DNA from 2 places in the Streptomyces sp. NPDC058632 genome. Region 1 is predicted to be linked to the other one. Evidence: riboswitches for the same ligand, from Rfam matches in the RefSeq annotation. Region 1 holds a riboswitch; the other holds the start of a gene.

Region 1 (7,381 bases):
CCGAGGCGGGTGTAGGCGCTGTACAGGTGGTTGCCGACGGTGCGGACCGACAGGGTGAGGCGTTCGGCGATCTGCCGGTTGCTGAGACCGGTGGCGGCGAGGGTGACGATCTGCCGTTGCCGTGCGGTGAGTTCGCCCAGGACCAGACCCGCCAGCGCGGGGGTGCGGGCGCCCTGGCAGCGGCGGGCGAGGGCGACGGCGCGGGTGCGTGCGGTGCGGGCGGCGCCCGGGTCGCGGTGGGCGGTGGCGGCCTGGGCGTAGGCCTCGGCCGCGAACAGCAGGAAGCCGCGCCGCTCCAGCTCCCCCGCCGCGCGGTCCAGGGCGGGACCGTCGGCGTGTGCGAGGGCGTCGGCATGGGCGGCGAAGACACCGGTGGGCCGCCCGGCGGCCCGCTCGGGGGTGCCCAGGCGGACGGCTTCGTAGGGGTCGCGGGAGGGGTGGTCGACGGGGGTGGCTCCGATGGCGTGCCGCACGCCTGTGACGTCGCCCGACTGTGTCCCGGCGAGGGCGAGTTCGGCTTGGCAGGAGAGGGCGGAGGGCGTCGTGCGCAGTCCCTCGCGGGCCCATGCGGCGGCCTCCCGCACCTCGCCCCGCAGTCGTGCGAACCGGGCCCGCAGTACCGCGTACCCGGCGGGCACCGGGGCTCCCTGCGCCACCAGCCAGTCCCCCACGGGTGCCGGGACCGTCCGGACGTCGTCCTGTTCGATCAGCGCGGTGAGGGCGGCGGCCTCGGCGGCCAGGGCGGGTCCGCACTGCTCGGGGGCGCGGGCCAGCCGTCGCGCCCGCAGCCTGCCGGCCGCGGCCCGCAGGACGGGGCCGTGCAGGGCGTGGGCCAAACGGAGGATCCCCTGATCGTCGACGTGGACCAGACCGTCGTCCTCCAGGCGTTCGAGGGCGACGAGGTCGAGACCGTCCGGGCTCTCCGGGTCCACCGGGTCCACCGGCAACGGTTCGGCGAAGGCGAGGCGGTCGAGCGCCTCGCGCTCGCCGGGGCCGGTACGGGTGAGCAGGTGGGCGGTGCGCTCACGGACGGCCGGGGTGAGCGGCACCGGGCCGCGCCAGGCCCACTCGGCGGTGCCCGGTACGCGGGTGAGCCGCCCGTGTTCCCCCAGCGCGCCGAGGAGTTCGCGCAGCAGCCGCAGGTCGCCGCCGGCGAGGCGGTGCAGCCGGTTCACGGTGAGCGGCTCCAGGGGCCGGCCGCCCGGGCCCGCCGCGACCAGTTGTGCGGTCTCCTCGCGGGGCAGTGGGTCCAGGGCCAGGCGGGGCAGCAGTTCACCGGTCCACAGCCGGGACACGGCGGCGGGTACGGGGGCTCCGTCGGTGACGACGATCAGCAGCCGGGTGTCCGGCCGTACGGCGAGTTGATGGACCAGGGCGGCGGAGGAGTCGTCGAGCAGATGGGCGTCGTCGACGAGCAGGGTCCTTGTTCCCCGGAGGAGTCGGACCGCCCGGTGCAGGGTGACCGATTCCGGCAGCAGCGGGGCGAAGGCGGCGAACGGCATCCGGTGGGCCTGCGGGATTCCCGCGACCCGGGCACAGTCGGTACCGCGGACGGCCTCGGTCACGAGCCGGGTCTTGCCCCGCCCCGCCGGCCCGGTCACCACGAGGCCGCGCCGGGCGCCGGTCAGCGAGCGCCGTATCAGATGGAGTTCGTCCTCACGGCCGGTGAACGGCCAGAGCGGCAAGGGCTCCGGCGTCACCGCGCCCGTCGCGTACGGCGCCTCGTCCCTCTCGTGCGGCGTGAACCGCGTGTACGGCGTGGTCGTGTCCCCGGGGAAAGTCGTCACATCTACAGGAGCGGGGTTACTCACCGCTGATACAGGGCGAGTTGAGTAGACCCCGACTCAGGCGCCGGGGGCCCCGCATGGGGCACCCTGTCGCCCATGACCCCTCGCTACTGCTCGCTGCCGCGGCAGCCGGCCCCCGCCTTCGCGCCGGGGCTCGCCGCCGGGCGGCTCGGCGCGCTGACGGCCGGGCGGCGGATGTGGGTCAACGGCACCGTGCTGCACTACTGCTTCTTCCGCGGCGACACCGACGGGTCGGTCATTCCCGTGCCGGGAACCGGTCGGACCCGCTGGGTGTCGTGGGGTGGCACCAAGACGCAGCAGGACGTGGTGCGTGGGTGCTTCGCCGAGTGGCAGGACCTCGGGATCGGGCTCACCTTCGCCGAGGTCCGCGACCGCTCGGAGGCGGAACTGCGCATCGGCTTCCAGTCCGGCGGCGGCTCCTGGTCCGCCGTGGGCAGGGAGGCGCTCCTGGCCGGTCTGCACGAGCGCACCATGAACTTCGGCTGGGACCTGACCGCGCCCGGGGAGCGCGGGACGGCCCTGCACCAGATAGGGCACGCCCTGGGCATGCTGCACGAGCACCAGAGCCCCTGCGCCGGTCTCCACTGGGACGACGAGGCCGTGTACGCCGAGCTCGCGGGCCCGCCCAACCACTGGAGCCGGGAGCGGACGCACCGGAACATCCTGCGCAAGCTGGATGCGAACGAGGTGAACGGCCCTGTCTGGGACGCCGATTCGATCATGGGGTACGCCTTCGCGCCGGGCCTGATCCTGGAACCGGAGCAGTACCGCGGGGGTGTCCATCCGCCCGGCACCCTGTCCGCGGCCGACAAGGAGTCCGTCCTCGGCTGGTATCCCCCGGCCGAGCGGCCCGGCCCGCCCACACTGGTGCCGTTCCGCTCGGTACCGCTGGGCCTGGGCCCCGGCGAACAGGCCGACTTCCACATCGACCCGGTGGAGACCCGCGCGTACACGGTGGGCACCTTCGGCGACGGCGACCTGGTCGTCGTGCTGTTCGAGGAGCGGGACGGGGAGCCCCGCTATCTCGCCGGGCACGACGACGGAGGAACCCCGCGCAACGCGACGCTCGCGGTCCGGCTCGTCAAGGGCCGCCGCTACTTCGTCCGGATCCGCCTGTACTCCGCACGGGGTTCGGGCGAGACGGCGGTCATGTGCTGGTAGCAGCACCGGGCCGCCGCGACGGACGCCACGACCACTGTCCGGCGCCGGGGGAGCGGTCGGGGGGGGGGGGCCGGGCGGGGGGGGGGGCGCGCCCCCGCGCCCCCCCCCACCCCCCCCCCCACGCGGCCGGCGCCGGCGCGCCGGGGGCCGCCCCGCGGCCCCCCCCCCCCCGGGCGGGGGGGCGGGGGGGGGGGGGGGGGCGGGCCCCCGGGGGGGGGGGGTCACCCCCCCCCGGCCCACGCCACCCCCCGGCCCCACGGGACCGGCCATGCCTTCGCGGGGAACGGTGGACGGCGGCCGGCAGGGGCGCTCAGCAGGGGCGGTCGCCGGCGATGGCGACGCGCTCGGCGACACGGCGCTCACGGCCGTAGTCGTTGACGGCGTAGTGCTGGGTGGCGCGGTTGTCCCAGAAGGCGATGTCCCCCGGCTGCCAGCGAAAGCGCACCTGGAACTCCGGGACGTGCGCCTGCTGGAAGAGGTACCGCAGCAGGCGGTCGCTCTCGTCACGGGCCATCCCGGTGATGTGGGTGGTGAAGGAGGTGTTCACGAACAGCATGCGCCGCCCGGTCTCGGGGTGGGTGCGCACGACCGGGTGTTCCACGGGCGGGAACCGGTCCTGATGGGGGATCAGCCGCTCGGGCCCGTAGAACCTGGCGAAGCCGGGGATGAAGTCGTGCACGGCCCGGGCCCCCTCGATACGGTCCTTCACCTCCTGGGGAAGGTTGTCGTAGGCGGCCGCCATGTCCGCCCACATGGTGTCCCCGCCGAACGGGGGCACCTCGCGCACCTGGAGGACGGCGCCGAGCGCGGGCCGCTCCCGGAAGGTGACGTCGGCGTGCCAGACGTTCTCGTAGGTCGGGGTGGCCGAGTCCCGCTTGTCGAAGCGGACGACGTCCTCGGTGGAACCGGTGGCGAGCAGCGGGTTCGTCTCCAGTTCGCCCCAGTGGCCCGCGAAGGCGCGCTGCTGGTCGGAGGTGAGGTGCTGGGCGCGGAAGAACAGCACCTTCCACTCCAGCAGAGCCCGGTTGAGTTCTTCGCGAAGCGCGGGGTCGAGCGGGCGTGAGAGGTCGACGCCCTTGATCTCGGCGCCGATCGTGCGTGCCTGCGGGACGACGTCGAACCGTTCGTAGGGGCGTTCCTCCCACCCTTCGGGCAGTCGGCGCAGCGTGCGCCGCCCCTCGTGCATCCCGTCCTGCGGGATGCGCGCTTCGCGCAGGCCTACGGCCGGATCAGCATGCGTGACGGTCATGAAGTGCTCCTTCTCGTGTCTGCTTCGCCACGGTGTCCGGCGTCCGCGGGAGGCAGGGGTGCGGGCGGGCCGAAAGCTGCCGGGACGGCCGGGCGCAAGGGTGTCCGGAGCGTCCGCCGGGAAGACGGAGGCGCGGTCCGGATTCAGGGTCGGGGTGCGTCGAGCCTGCGGCTCGAAGGCAGCCGGTTATCGACCGGAGCGTTCACAACCGATTCGGTCCGGGACGCGCAGAGGCCCCGTCATCGTGTTGAACCGGTGTGTGGTCACGGCACTGATTGTGGGATCTCCGCCCTCCTCTGTCAACGGGGGTCACAGGGGGGCGGCGGCGGACGCGTGGAGGCCGGGCGTCACCCGAACCTCCCGGCGCAGCAGTGCGGCCGGCCGCCGGAGCCGGTCCTGTCACGGTCCGTCCCGGCCGGCCAGGCAGCAGTCACCGCACTTCGAGCCGTTCGGCGCACGGTAGTAGAGGCAGCAACTGCGGCGTCGGAACGTGAGATCCGGTCCGGTGATCATTCCCGTACCCGCAAGTCGTCCGGTACCCAGCAACCCGGCCGTGAGGCCGGTGAGCGGTTCGCGCAGTCCGGGGCGGGCCCCCAACAGGGCGTGGGCCGCCCCGACGAGTGCGGAGGCGGCGTTCCCGTCCAGCAGGCGCGGAGCGATCCTGACGCGGAGTCCGGCCGCGAGCCCCCGCAGATGGCCCATCACCTGCTCGTTCAGGGCGAGAGCGGGTTCGGGCAACCGCTCGGTGTACCAGCCGGCGGGGCGGGGCAGGCGGAGGGCCGGCCCGTCGTCGGCACGCTGCAACTCCGTCAGGTCCAGGACGATCCCGTGCAGCAGCGCGCAAGCGAGGGCGGGGGACCACAGGCGTGCCGCGTGTCCGAGGTGGGCGATGGACACACCGGTCCGCGGTTCGCGGGTGTGGTGCCGGTGCGCCACGGCCTCGGCCAGGTCGGTGAAGCCCTTCGCATAGGAGTGGTCGAGCGGATGCCAGCCCTCGTCCCGGCCACCGACGTGCATGACGAAGAAACCTCCGAGGGCCGCCACGTCCCGGAGCGCCGCAGCGACGGCCCCGGCGGACGCCCGAGCATGTTCGGTCATGTCGGGGCGCCTCCTTTCCGGCGGATGTACCGACGCGGATCGATGAGTGGGTGGGCGCGGTCTCAGGAAGCCGTACGCCGCCGCGGTGGCGTGATGGCGTACAGGTCGAGGATGTCCGGTCGGGGCACTACGCCGGGTCCGCCGGCACGTGCCCAGGCGGCGATGTCCTCGGTGGCGTCCGGGTCGTTGACCAGTCCGAGCCAGACGGGCCGGGCGCCGGCAGCCCGGCCCGCCGCGGAGGGCTGGACGACGATGACGTTGGCCTGGTCGCACACGTCCAGGCACGCGGACACCCGCACAGGTACCTCCGCGCGCAGGCGCGCTGTCTGCGCCGCGTGGTCGACACCGATCACTTTCGGGCTGCCACAGCAGCAGTCCCTGCACACGACCACCCGGCAGGGCACTGGGGCGGGCTCCGAGGTCGCGACGTCGACGGACGTCGTTTCGGCCGGGCGCGCGTCGGCGGGCATGCGGCATCGTTCCTCTCTCCGGGGAGATCCGCCCCGGGGATGCGTCGAGGAGGCGACCGTGTGAGTCTCCTGGCTCCCGGGTCGATGCTCGCTCCGCGCCTTCCCACCCTGGTGCGGGCAGTGGTCGTGTGCGGGGCTCGCTCGCCGATCACAGTGGCGGGACCGCGCCGGATTCACACCGGCTTCCTCGTTCCGCCGTCGCCCTGTCGCCGGCCATCATTCCATTGCGCGGGCCCTCGCACCACGGTGGCCTCTGCCCCCGCCCGGAGGTGACCGGCCGGGCGGACAGGGCGTACGCGGACGGGAACGTCATTCCGCCTCCTGGACGTGCGGTGCCGTCGCGGGCGGCTCGGCCGGACGGTCCCGTCCTCCGTCGCGGCCGGACACCACGACGGCGAGGAGCCCGACGACGACCGCCCCGGCCGCGAGCCGTCCACCCGCCCGCGCCGCCCAGGCCGGCCAGGTCACACCCGTACGTCCCCCGGGCGCGCCCAGCCGCCCGGCCCTGCGGGCCGGCCGCAGCAACCGGAGCAACAGGAGCACCGCGACCGGCAGTTGCAGCAGCCAGAGCACGGTGCGCGGCCACTCCCCGTACCAGACGTTGGTCCCGTACAGCAGCGTGTGCCACACGCTCAGCACGTACACGACGATGACGAACCGGTGCAGCCGTCGCCAGGCGTTCGCTCCGATGCGGTGCCGGACGTAGAACAACAGGCCCAGGGGGATCGCCAGATACAGGGCGCCCTGACCGAGCGGGATGGCGACCCTGCCGGTCCCGGAGTCGTACCAGCCCGGCACGAAGCTGTCCGCGAAGCCCGCCCACAGCCGCTCGGCCCAGCCCGAATCCGCCTCGTAGCGGACGAGTTCCGCCGCGAACATCAGCGCGTGCGCGAGCATCAGGGCCATCGTGGTCAGGCTCGTGGTGCGGTGCCAGCGTTCCAGTACCCGTCGGGAGACCGGCAGCCGGGCGGGACGCGGCCCCGACAGCAGCAGTCCGAGCATCACCGTGCCCCACGCCCACAGCAGGCCCGACCACCCGAACGCCTGGCTGAGCAGATACATCCAGTAGGTACCGGGATCGGCCATGAACGGCATGACCGCGACCGTGTCGGAATCGCCCGAGTCCACGCGCGCGTACAGGAACACGAACACGGCCACCGTGACCACCACCGCCGCGGTGGCGTCGGGCAGAGCCGAGCGCAGATCGCCCCGCAGGGCGACACGGTCGGCGGGCGGGCGTTCTCGTCCCGGCCGGGAGGCTGTCCCGTCTTCGTCCGGACTCGCGTCTGACAGCATCAAGGGCCTCCCGGGCGCTGGCACCGCAGGGATGGTGCACGTGTGTCGTGGGGCAACCAGTCTGGCTGAGGGGACGACAAGTCACCGATACCCGATCCAGCCAGAGCCCGGAGCGATGACGAGGGCCGGCAGCTCACCGATCCGCTGCGGCCGCCGTTCCCGACTTCCCACCGGGTCCAGTGGGTACTGCGGATCCGCCGTCGCCGCACAGCCCGCGCGCGGCCGCCGGGCTTCCCCGCCCCGGCTGTCGCACCACTCTCATTCAGGACAACCGCCGATCCCCCACTGTCGCCGGGGCA
Region 2 (7,381 bases), on a different contig from region 1:
GTCACTTCTTCGGCTTCCAGTCCTCGGCGTTCCACCAGGGGCCGCTGGCGAAGCCGTGCTCGTGCGGTTCGACCTGGGTGGTGAGTGCGTCCCAGCGGTCGGCGAGGACGTAGAGGTGGTCGATGTGGGTGAGGAAGGTGTAGCCGGGGTTCTTGACGAGTTCGCGCTGGAGGTCGTCGTAGGCGGCCTTGCGGTCCTCGGGGTCCTGGCTGCGGCGGCCGGTTTCGAGGGCCTGGTCGACGGCGGGGTTGTCGTAGCGGGCCATGTTGTTGAAGCCGTCGCCGGCGAGGGAGGAGTGCAGGAGGGTGTAGAGGCCGAAGTCGGGGTCGCCGGTGCTGCCGAAGCCGGCGAGGACGGCGTCCTTGCCCATCCGGGGTTCGATGACCTCCCAGGTGGCGCCCTCGACCTTGACGTCGATGCCTGCCTTCTTGGCGTCGGAGGCGTAGGCGAGGGCGTGGTCCTGGCGGACCTTGTCGCCGGAGGGGTAGTAGAGGGTGAAGGAGGCCCGGACGCCGTCCTTGGCGCGGATGCCGTCCTTGCCGGCCTTCCAGCCGTCGCGGTCGAGGATGCTTTCGGCCCCGGCGAGGTCCTGGGGGCGTTCGATGTCCTTGGTGTACCAGGTGTCGTCGAGGGGCAGCGGCCCGTAGGCGGGGCGGCCTGCTCCGTCGAGGATCTTGTCGACCATGGCCTTGCGGTCCACGGCGAGGTCGAGGGCGCGGCGGATCGCGGTGTCGCCGGTGACCTTGTTCGCGGTGGGGAGGGTGACGGCGCGGAAGTCGTAGGAGGTGGCCCGGTAGGTCTTGAGGCCGTCGTCGTTCTTGAAGGTGGCGGCGAGGTTGGGCGGGAGGGTCGCGCCGTCGAGGTCGCCGGAGCGCAGGCGGGTGGCGCGGACGTCGTCGTCGGCGATGATCGCCATGGTGAGTTTTTTCACCTTCGGGGCGCCGCCCCAGTAGTCCGGGTTCGCCTTGAAGGTGAGTTTCTCGCCCTTGCTCCAGCCGGTGAGGACGTACGGTCCGGTGCCGACCGGTTCGGTGTTGAAGGCGCCGGTGTTGGGGTCCTGCCCGCCCGCGATGTGCTCGGGGACGATGGGCAGGACGGTGCGGGCGGCGAAGGCCGCGTACGGGTACTTGAGGGTGAAGACGACCTTGTCGTCGCCGTCCGCGCGGACCTGTTCGACGGCGTCCAGTTCGCTCTTGGCGGTGTTGTTGGTCTTGTCGTCGAGCACCGTTTCGTACGTGTAGACCACGTCCTCGGCGGTGAGGGGTTCGCCGTCGCTGAACGTCACGCCGGAGCGCAGGGTGTAGGTGTAGGTGCGGCCGTCGTCGCCGATCTCGGGCAGGGCCTTCGCCAGGGCGGGCTTGAGTTCCAGGTCGGCCTCCCGGGCGAGCAGCCCGTCGAAGATCTTGGAGTTGCCGTCCTTGCCGTAGCCGAGCAGGGGGCTCAGGGTGTCGGGTTCGGAGGGAACGCCGATCACCACGGACTCGGCGGACCCGCCGCCGCCCGCGCCGGCGTCCGAGCCGCCGGTCGGCGCCGAGCAGGCGGCGGCCAGCGCGAGCGCGGCGGCGGTGGTCGCCGCGCCGGTGGTACGCCGTATTCGTCGGGTCGTCATCGAACCTCACACCTCTGCTGACTGGAATGCGTTGTTGCATATTAATTGCAGCAAGGTTCTGCCCAGGGCCCCGGCCCCTCATGCCGGCACTTCGGCGATCTGCGGCCGCCCGAGTGCCACCCCCTGCCATCGACGGGCGTCGGGCGTCAAGACCGCAGGTGTGCGCGGGGGTACGGGCTGCGGAACGCCGTCCGCGCGCCCCCGGTACCCGCTTGTCACCGGGCCGGAGCCGGTCTACTGTCGCCACGCCTTGGTGAACGGGAAATCCGGTGCGATACCGGTGCGGCCCTCGCCACTGTGATCGGGAAGTCCGGCTCCGGCCCCTGGTCCTGTCCCCGACAGGACCGACGGGGCAGCCACTGGGTCCATCCAGGACCCGGGAAGGCGGAGCTCGGGCGGTGGTACCCGTCAGCCAGGAGACCGGCCAAGGCGCGTCAACCATCCACGAGGTGCTGGAGAGGGTCTGCTGAGCCATGCACATTGCCGAGGGTTTTCTGCCACCGGCGCACGCGGTCGCCTGGGGCGCCGCGTCGGCGCCGTTCGTCGTCCACGGAGCCCGGTCGCTGATCCGTGAAGTCAGGGAACATCCCGAGAGCACGTTGTTGCTCGGTGCCTCGGGGGCGTTCACCTTCGTTCTGTCCGCGCTGAAACTGCCCTCGGTGACCGGGAGTTGCTCCCATCCCACCGGCACCGGGCTGGGCGCCATCCTGTTCCGGCCGCCGGTCATGGCGGTGCTGGGCACCATCACCCTGTTGTTCCAGGCCCTGTTGCTCGCCCATGGCGGGCTGACCACGCTGGGCGCCAACGTCTTCTCCATGGCGGTCGTCGGGCCGTGGGCGGGGTACGGCGTGTACCGGCTGGCGCGGCGGTGCGGGGCGCCGCTGATGGCGGCGGTGTTCTGCGGCGCGTTCGTCGCCGACCTGTCCACGTACTGCGTCACCAGCGTGCAGCTGGCTCTCGCCTTCCCCGACCCGGGGAGCGGGTTCCTGGGCGCGCTCGGGAAGTTCGGCTCCATCTTCGCCGTCACGCAGATTCCGCTCGCGGTGAGCGAGGGGCTGCTGACCGTGCTGGTGATGCGCCTGCTGGTGCAGTCCAGCGGGGGCGAACTGGCCCGTCTCGGCGTGCTGGTGGCCGAAGTCGCCCGCAACAGGCCCGCCGCGTCGGCAACGGCCGGGACGGCGGGAACGGAATCGGAGGTGGCGCGATGACCAGGAACGCGAAGATCAACACGCTGCTGCTGCTCGCCGTGGCCGCGCTCGCGGTGCTGCCACTGGCGCTCGGGCTCGGCGACCACAAGGAGGAACCGTTCGCCGGTGCGGACGGCGAGGCTCAGAGCGCGATCACCGAGATCGAACCGGACTACGAGCCGTGGTTCTCGCCGCTGTACGAACCCCCGTCCGGTGAGATCGAGTCGGGGCTGTTCGCCCTCCAGGCCGCCGTCGGCGCGGGTGTCCTGGCGTACTACTTCGGGGTGCGGCGCGGGCGCCGGCAGGGCGCGGAGCGGGCCCGGGAGCAGCAGCCGGCGCCCGGCCCCGGCCCCGGCCCCGGCGAGGCGGTCTCCCCCGGGCCCCGGGCCTGATCGCGCGTGCTGCCGATCGACGCGGCGGCGCACAGCAGCCGCTGGCGCCGCCGTCATCCGGTGGACAAGGCCGTACTCGGACTGGGTCTCACCGTGCTCGCGATCTCCCTGCCGCCGTGGCCGGGCGCGGCGCTGGTGCTGGTGACCGCGCTCGCGGTGCTGCTGGGCCCGGCGGGGGTGCCGGGCCGGCGGCTGTGGCGTGCCTACCGGGTGCCGCTGGGCTTCTGCGTCACCGGGGCGCTCACGCTGCTCGTGCAGGTGGGCGGTTCGGGCGGTTTGGTGTCACCGGCCCCCGAAGGGCCGCTGCGCGCGGGTGAGTTGCTGCTGCGCACTTCGGCGGCGTCCCTCGGGGTGCTGCTGTTCGCGTTCACCACGCCGATGTCGGACCTGCTGCCGCGCCTGGTGCGGGCCGGGGTGCCCGCACCGCTGGTGGACGTGGCCCTGGTGACGTACCGCATGAGCTTCCTGCTGCTCGACTCCGTGCGCCGGGTCGGTCAGGCGCAGGCGGCCCGGCTGGGGCACACCACCCGGGCGGCGTCCTGGCGTTCGCTGGGCGGGCTCGGCGCGACGGCGTTCGTCCGGTCCTTCGACCGGGCGGCGCGGCTGCAGACGGGGCTCGCCGGACGCGGCTACGACGGCACGCTGCGCGTCCTGGTGCCCGAGGCGCGTATCTCCGTACGGTTCACGGCCGTCAGCGTGCTGCTGCTCGTGGCGCTGGTCGCCGTCACCCTTCTCCTGGAAAGCCGGATGTCATGAGTGCTCCCGCGCCCAACGGTCCCGCACCGAACGGTCCCGCGCTGGTCGCCCTGCGGGACGCGTCCTTCGCGTACGAGGACGGCCCGGCCGTGCTGACCGGCCTCGACTTCGAGGTGCGTCAGGGGCGCGCGCTCGCGCTGCTGGGCCGCAACGGCAGCGGCAAGACCACGTTGATGCGGCTGCTGAGCGGTGGACTGCGGCCGAGCGGCGGCGAGTTGACGGTGGAGGGCCGGCCCGTCCGGTACGACCGCAAGGGACTGACGCGGTTGCGGACGACGGTGCAGTTGGTGGTGCAGGACCCCGACGACCAGTTGTTCGCGGCGTCCGTGGGCCAGGACGTGTCGTTCGGGCCGTTGAACCTCGGACTGTCCGACACGGAGGTACGGGCGCGGGTCGCACAGGCGCTGGCCGCGCTCGACATCACCGCGCTCGCCGAACGGCCCACCCATCTGCTGTCCTACGGGCAGCGCAAGCGGACCGCGATCGCGGGTGCGGTGGCGATGCGGCCGCGCGTCCTGATCCTGGACGAGCCCACCGCGGGTCTCGACCCGGACGGTCAGGAACGGCTGCTCGCCACGCTCGCCGGTTTGCGCGAGCGGGGCACCACGGTCGTCATGGCGACCCACGACGTGGATCTCGCCCTGCGCTGGGCCGACGACGCCGCGCTGCTCACCCCGTCCGGGGTGCGTACCGGGCCGGTCGCCGGGATGCTGGCCCGCGGCGAACTCCTCCGGGCGGCCGGCCTGCGGCTTCCGTGGGGCGTCGCGGCCGCGGACCTGCTGCGTGCGTGGGGGCTGCCGGCCGACGGGGGTGGCGCCCCTCGCACCCCGGAGGAACTGGCGGCGGTGGCCGCGACCCGCCGGCGGAGTGCTCCGCCCACTGACCGCATCATCCGGAAAGTCCCCCTTGCAGGTGATCCCGACGACCCCGCATCGTGAGTCCTTTCGATCACAACAACGCTCCAGTACCGTACAGTTGGCCGAAAATCGGCCACCGGGAGACGGGGCACGTGCGCTGAACCGGCTTGGAAGCGGAGGGCGTTGCGGGTGCGAGGGACAAGCGGTGCCCCTGCGTCCAAGCCTCTCGGGCGCGCTGGTAGCCGCTCGACAGCCGTACCACGCCGCCATGTTCCACCAGCAAATTCACGACGAAATCGGCTCCGGCGACGGACCGTGCACGCAGGCAAGTTCCGGCACTCATTCGGATGACTACCATGGGGCCAGTTTCGATCCGGAGATTGGCCGTCCTCTTGGCGGATCCGTCCCGGACCGCGGTCGGCGCGCGTGCCGTCGGCCCTTCCCCTTCCTGCACTCGAGTATCGAGGGACCGCTGAATGTCAGTGCCTGCACCGCCCAGTCAGCACCGGCCGGCGAAGGCGCCCCAGGCCTCGCCGGCCATCCCCGTGGTCGTCCTGGTGGTGAGCGCGGCGGCTGCGGGGACGGCGGTGGCGATGGCGCCTGCCGACGCCACCACGTGGACGCTCGCGTCGGCCCTGGTCGCCTGGTGCTGCGTGGCCGTCACGGTCCTCGTCGGCGCCCTGCTCGTCGGCCGGGCCCGTCGGGCGGCCTGGAAACGGGGTGACGAGGCGGACCTGCTGAGGGGCCGACTGGACCAGTTCACCGCCGAGTCGGCGTACCTGGTGAACGTCACGATGCCGGCCGTCGTCAAACGGTTGCGTGACGGAACCGGTACGGGCGACGCCCTCGCGAGCGTGACTGAGCCGTCCGACCCGCAGCTGCGGCGCATCATGCACGCCTTCGCCGCCGTCTGCGAGGAGTCCGTCCAGCACGCCGCGGCCCTGAACACCGAACTCCTTCAGGCCCGGCAGGAAATGGACGAGACCGCCGCCGAAGTGGAGCGGCTGACGCACAAGGCGCTGCCCGCCGCCGTGGCGAAACTGCGCGAGGGCAGCTCGGCGGACACGGTGCTCGCCGAGTTCGAGTGGTCGCACGCCCCGATGCTCCGGGCCCCCGCCGAATCGTTCGTCCGGGAGCTGGCCCGCAGCGAGCGCCGGGCCTCCGCCGCGCAGGCCACCTCGGCGAAGTCCCTGAGCCGCGTGCAGGCCAAGGCGGTCAGCATGCTCGCCGACCTGAGGGAGATGCAGGAGCGGCACGGCGAGGAGGTCTTCGGCGATCTGCTGAAGCTGGATCACAGCACGTCGCAGCTCGGCCTCATGACGGACCGCCTCGCACTGCTCATGGGCGGCCGGTCCAGCCGGGCGTGGAACAAGCCGATCGTGATGGAGAGCATCCTGCGCGGCGCGGTCGGCCGGATCGCCGCCTACCGGCGGGTGCGGCTGCACTCGTCGAGCACCGCGGCGGTCTCCGGGTTCGCGGCGGAGGGCGTGATGCATCTGCTCGCCGAGCTGATGGACAACGCTGCCAACTTCTCGCCGCCGATCGACGAGGTCCACGTGTACGTGGAGGAGCGCAGCGCCGGCATCGTCGTCACGATCGAGGACAGCGGCCTGAAGATGGCGGACGCGGCGATGCGCCACGCCGAGGAGGCGGTGGCCGGCCTCGTGCCCGACCTCGCCTCGCTGCAGGGCACGCGACTCGGTCTTGCCGTCGTGGGGCGGCTGGCGACGAAGTACGGCATCGATGTCAACTTCCGGCCGTCCTCGCGCGGCGGCACCGGCGTCGTCGTCCTGCTGCCCCCGCAACTGCTCGCCCAGCAGCGGGACCCGGGCCCCGGGCAGGCCGCGGGCCGCCCGCCCGCCGCCCCGCCCGTGGCCGAGGCCACGCCCGCCCTCCCTGCGGCGCCCGCGCCCGCAGCGTTGCCCGCCGTGGAGATGCCCCGCACCGCCCCACCGCGTCCCGCCGCCGAGCGGCCCGCCGGGCGGCCGGAACTTTCCGGGCAGGGCGGCAGGTCCCGAAGCGCCACGCCGAACGGGCTGCCCGTCCGCAGGCCCGGACGCACCATGGCCGAGGCGGAGCGCGAGCGCGAGCAGCGCCGGCCCTCCGCCGGCCCCGCGAACAGCGCCCCGGCGGACGGTACGGCGCGCGACGCGGGCTCCCGCTTCGGTGCCTTCCACCGGGGCCGCCAGTCCGGAAACAGGGCCGGCGGGCCGGAATCCGGGCCGCCGGCGTCCTCGTAGACCCACACCATCGTCCACCCGTACGGCGCCCGGGGCATCGGCGTCCCATCCCCCCTGCTCGAGTTCGTGAGATTGGAGAAACGGGCGGTGACCGGTCAGCCCGGCGCCACCGTCCCGACACCCACCATGCAGACCACCGACAACAGCCTCACCTGGCTTCTGCAGAGTCTCCTGGAGCGCACCCCCGGCACCCGGCACGCGCTGGTGCTGTCCCGGGACGGCCTCAAACTGTGCTGGTCCGAGCATCTGTCGCTCGACCAGGCCGACCAACTGGCGGCGATCTGTTCCGGAATCCAGGCGCTCGCGCAGGGCGCCTCCGTCGAGTTCGGCGACGGGACCG

The links. A riboswitch is a leader RNA that binds a small molecule or an ion and turns the genes downstream of it on or off. The one in region 1 is predicted to bind cobalamin.
Region 2: linked by a shared signal. The riboswitch ahead of ACFWVE_RS09675 (energy-coupling factor ABC transporter permease) and the one ahead of ACFWVE_RS11720 ((2Fe-2S) ferredoxin domain-containing protein) in region 1 are both predicted to bind cobalamin.

The regions. Positions count from the first base shown of each region.
Region 1 is NZ_JBHXQZ010000023.1:54,828-62,208, reverse strand. Features, by position in the region: gene ACFWVE_RS11740 (LuxR C-terminal-related transcriptional regulator) at 1-1,787, opposite strand, end outside; gene ACFWVE_RS11735 (M12 family metallopeptidase) at 1,884-2,969, shown strand; gene ACFWVE_RS11730 (TauD/TfdA dioxygenase family protein) at 3,280-4,218, opposite strand; gene ACFWVE_RS11725 ((2Fe-2S)-binding protein) at 4,618-5,316, opposite strand; gene ACFWVE_RS11720 ((2Fe-2S) ferredoxin domain-containing protein) at 5,379-5,720, opposite strand; cobalamin riboswitch at 5,849-5,978, opposite strand; gene ACFWVE_RS11715 (ferric reductase-like transmembrane domain-containing protein) at 6,096-7,082, opposite strand.
Region 2 is NZ_JBHXQZ010000017.1:80,060-87,440, forward strand. Features, by position in the region: gene ACFWVE_RS09670 (ABC transporter substrate-binding protein) at 2-1,609, opposite strand; cobalamin riboswitch at 1,844-2,053, shown strand; gene ACFWVE_RS09675 (energy-coupling factor ABC transporter permease) at 2,083-2,817, shown strand; gene ACFWVE_RS09680 (energy-coupling factor ABC transporter substrate-binding protein) at 2,814-3,188, shown strand; gene cbiQ (cobalt ECF transporter T component CbiQ) at 3,195-3,944, shown strand; gene ACFWVE_RS09690 (energy-coupling factor ABC transporter ATP-binding protein) at 3,941-4,882, shown strand; gene ACFWVE_RS09695 (sensor histidine kinase) at 5,278-7,041, shown strand; gene ACFWVE_RS09700 (roadblock/LC7 domain-containing protein) at 7,129-7,381, shown strand, end outside.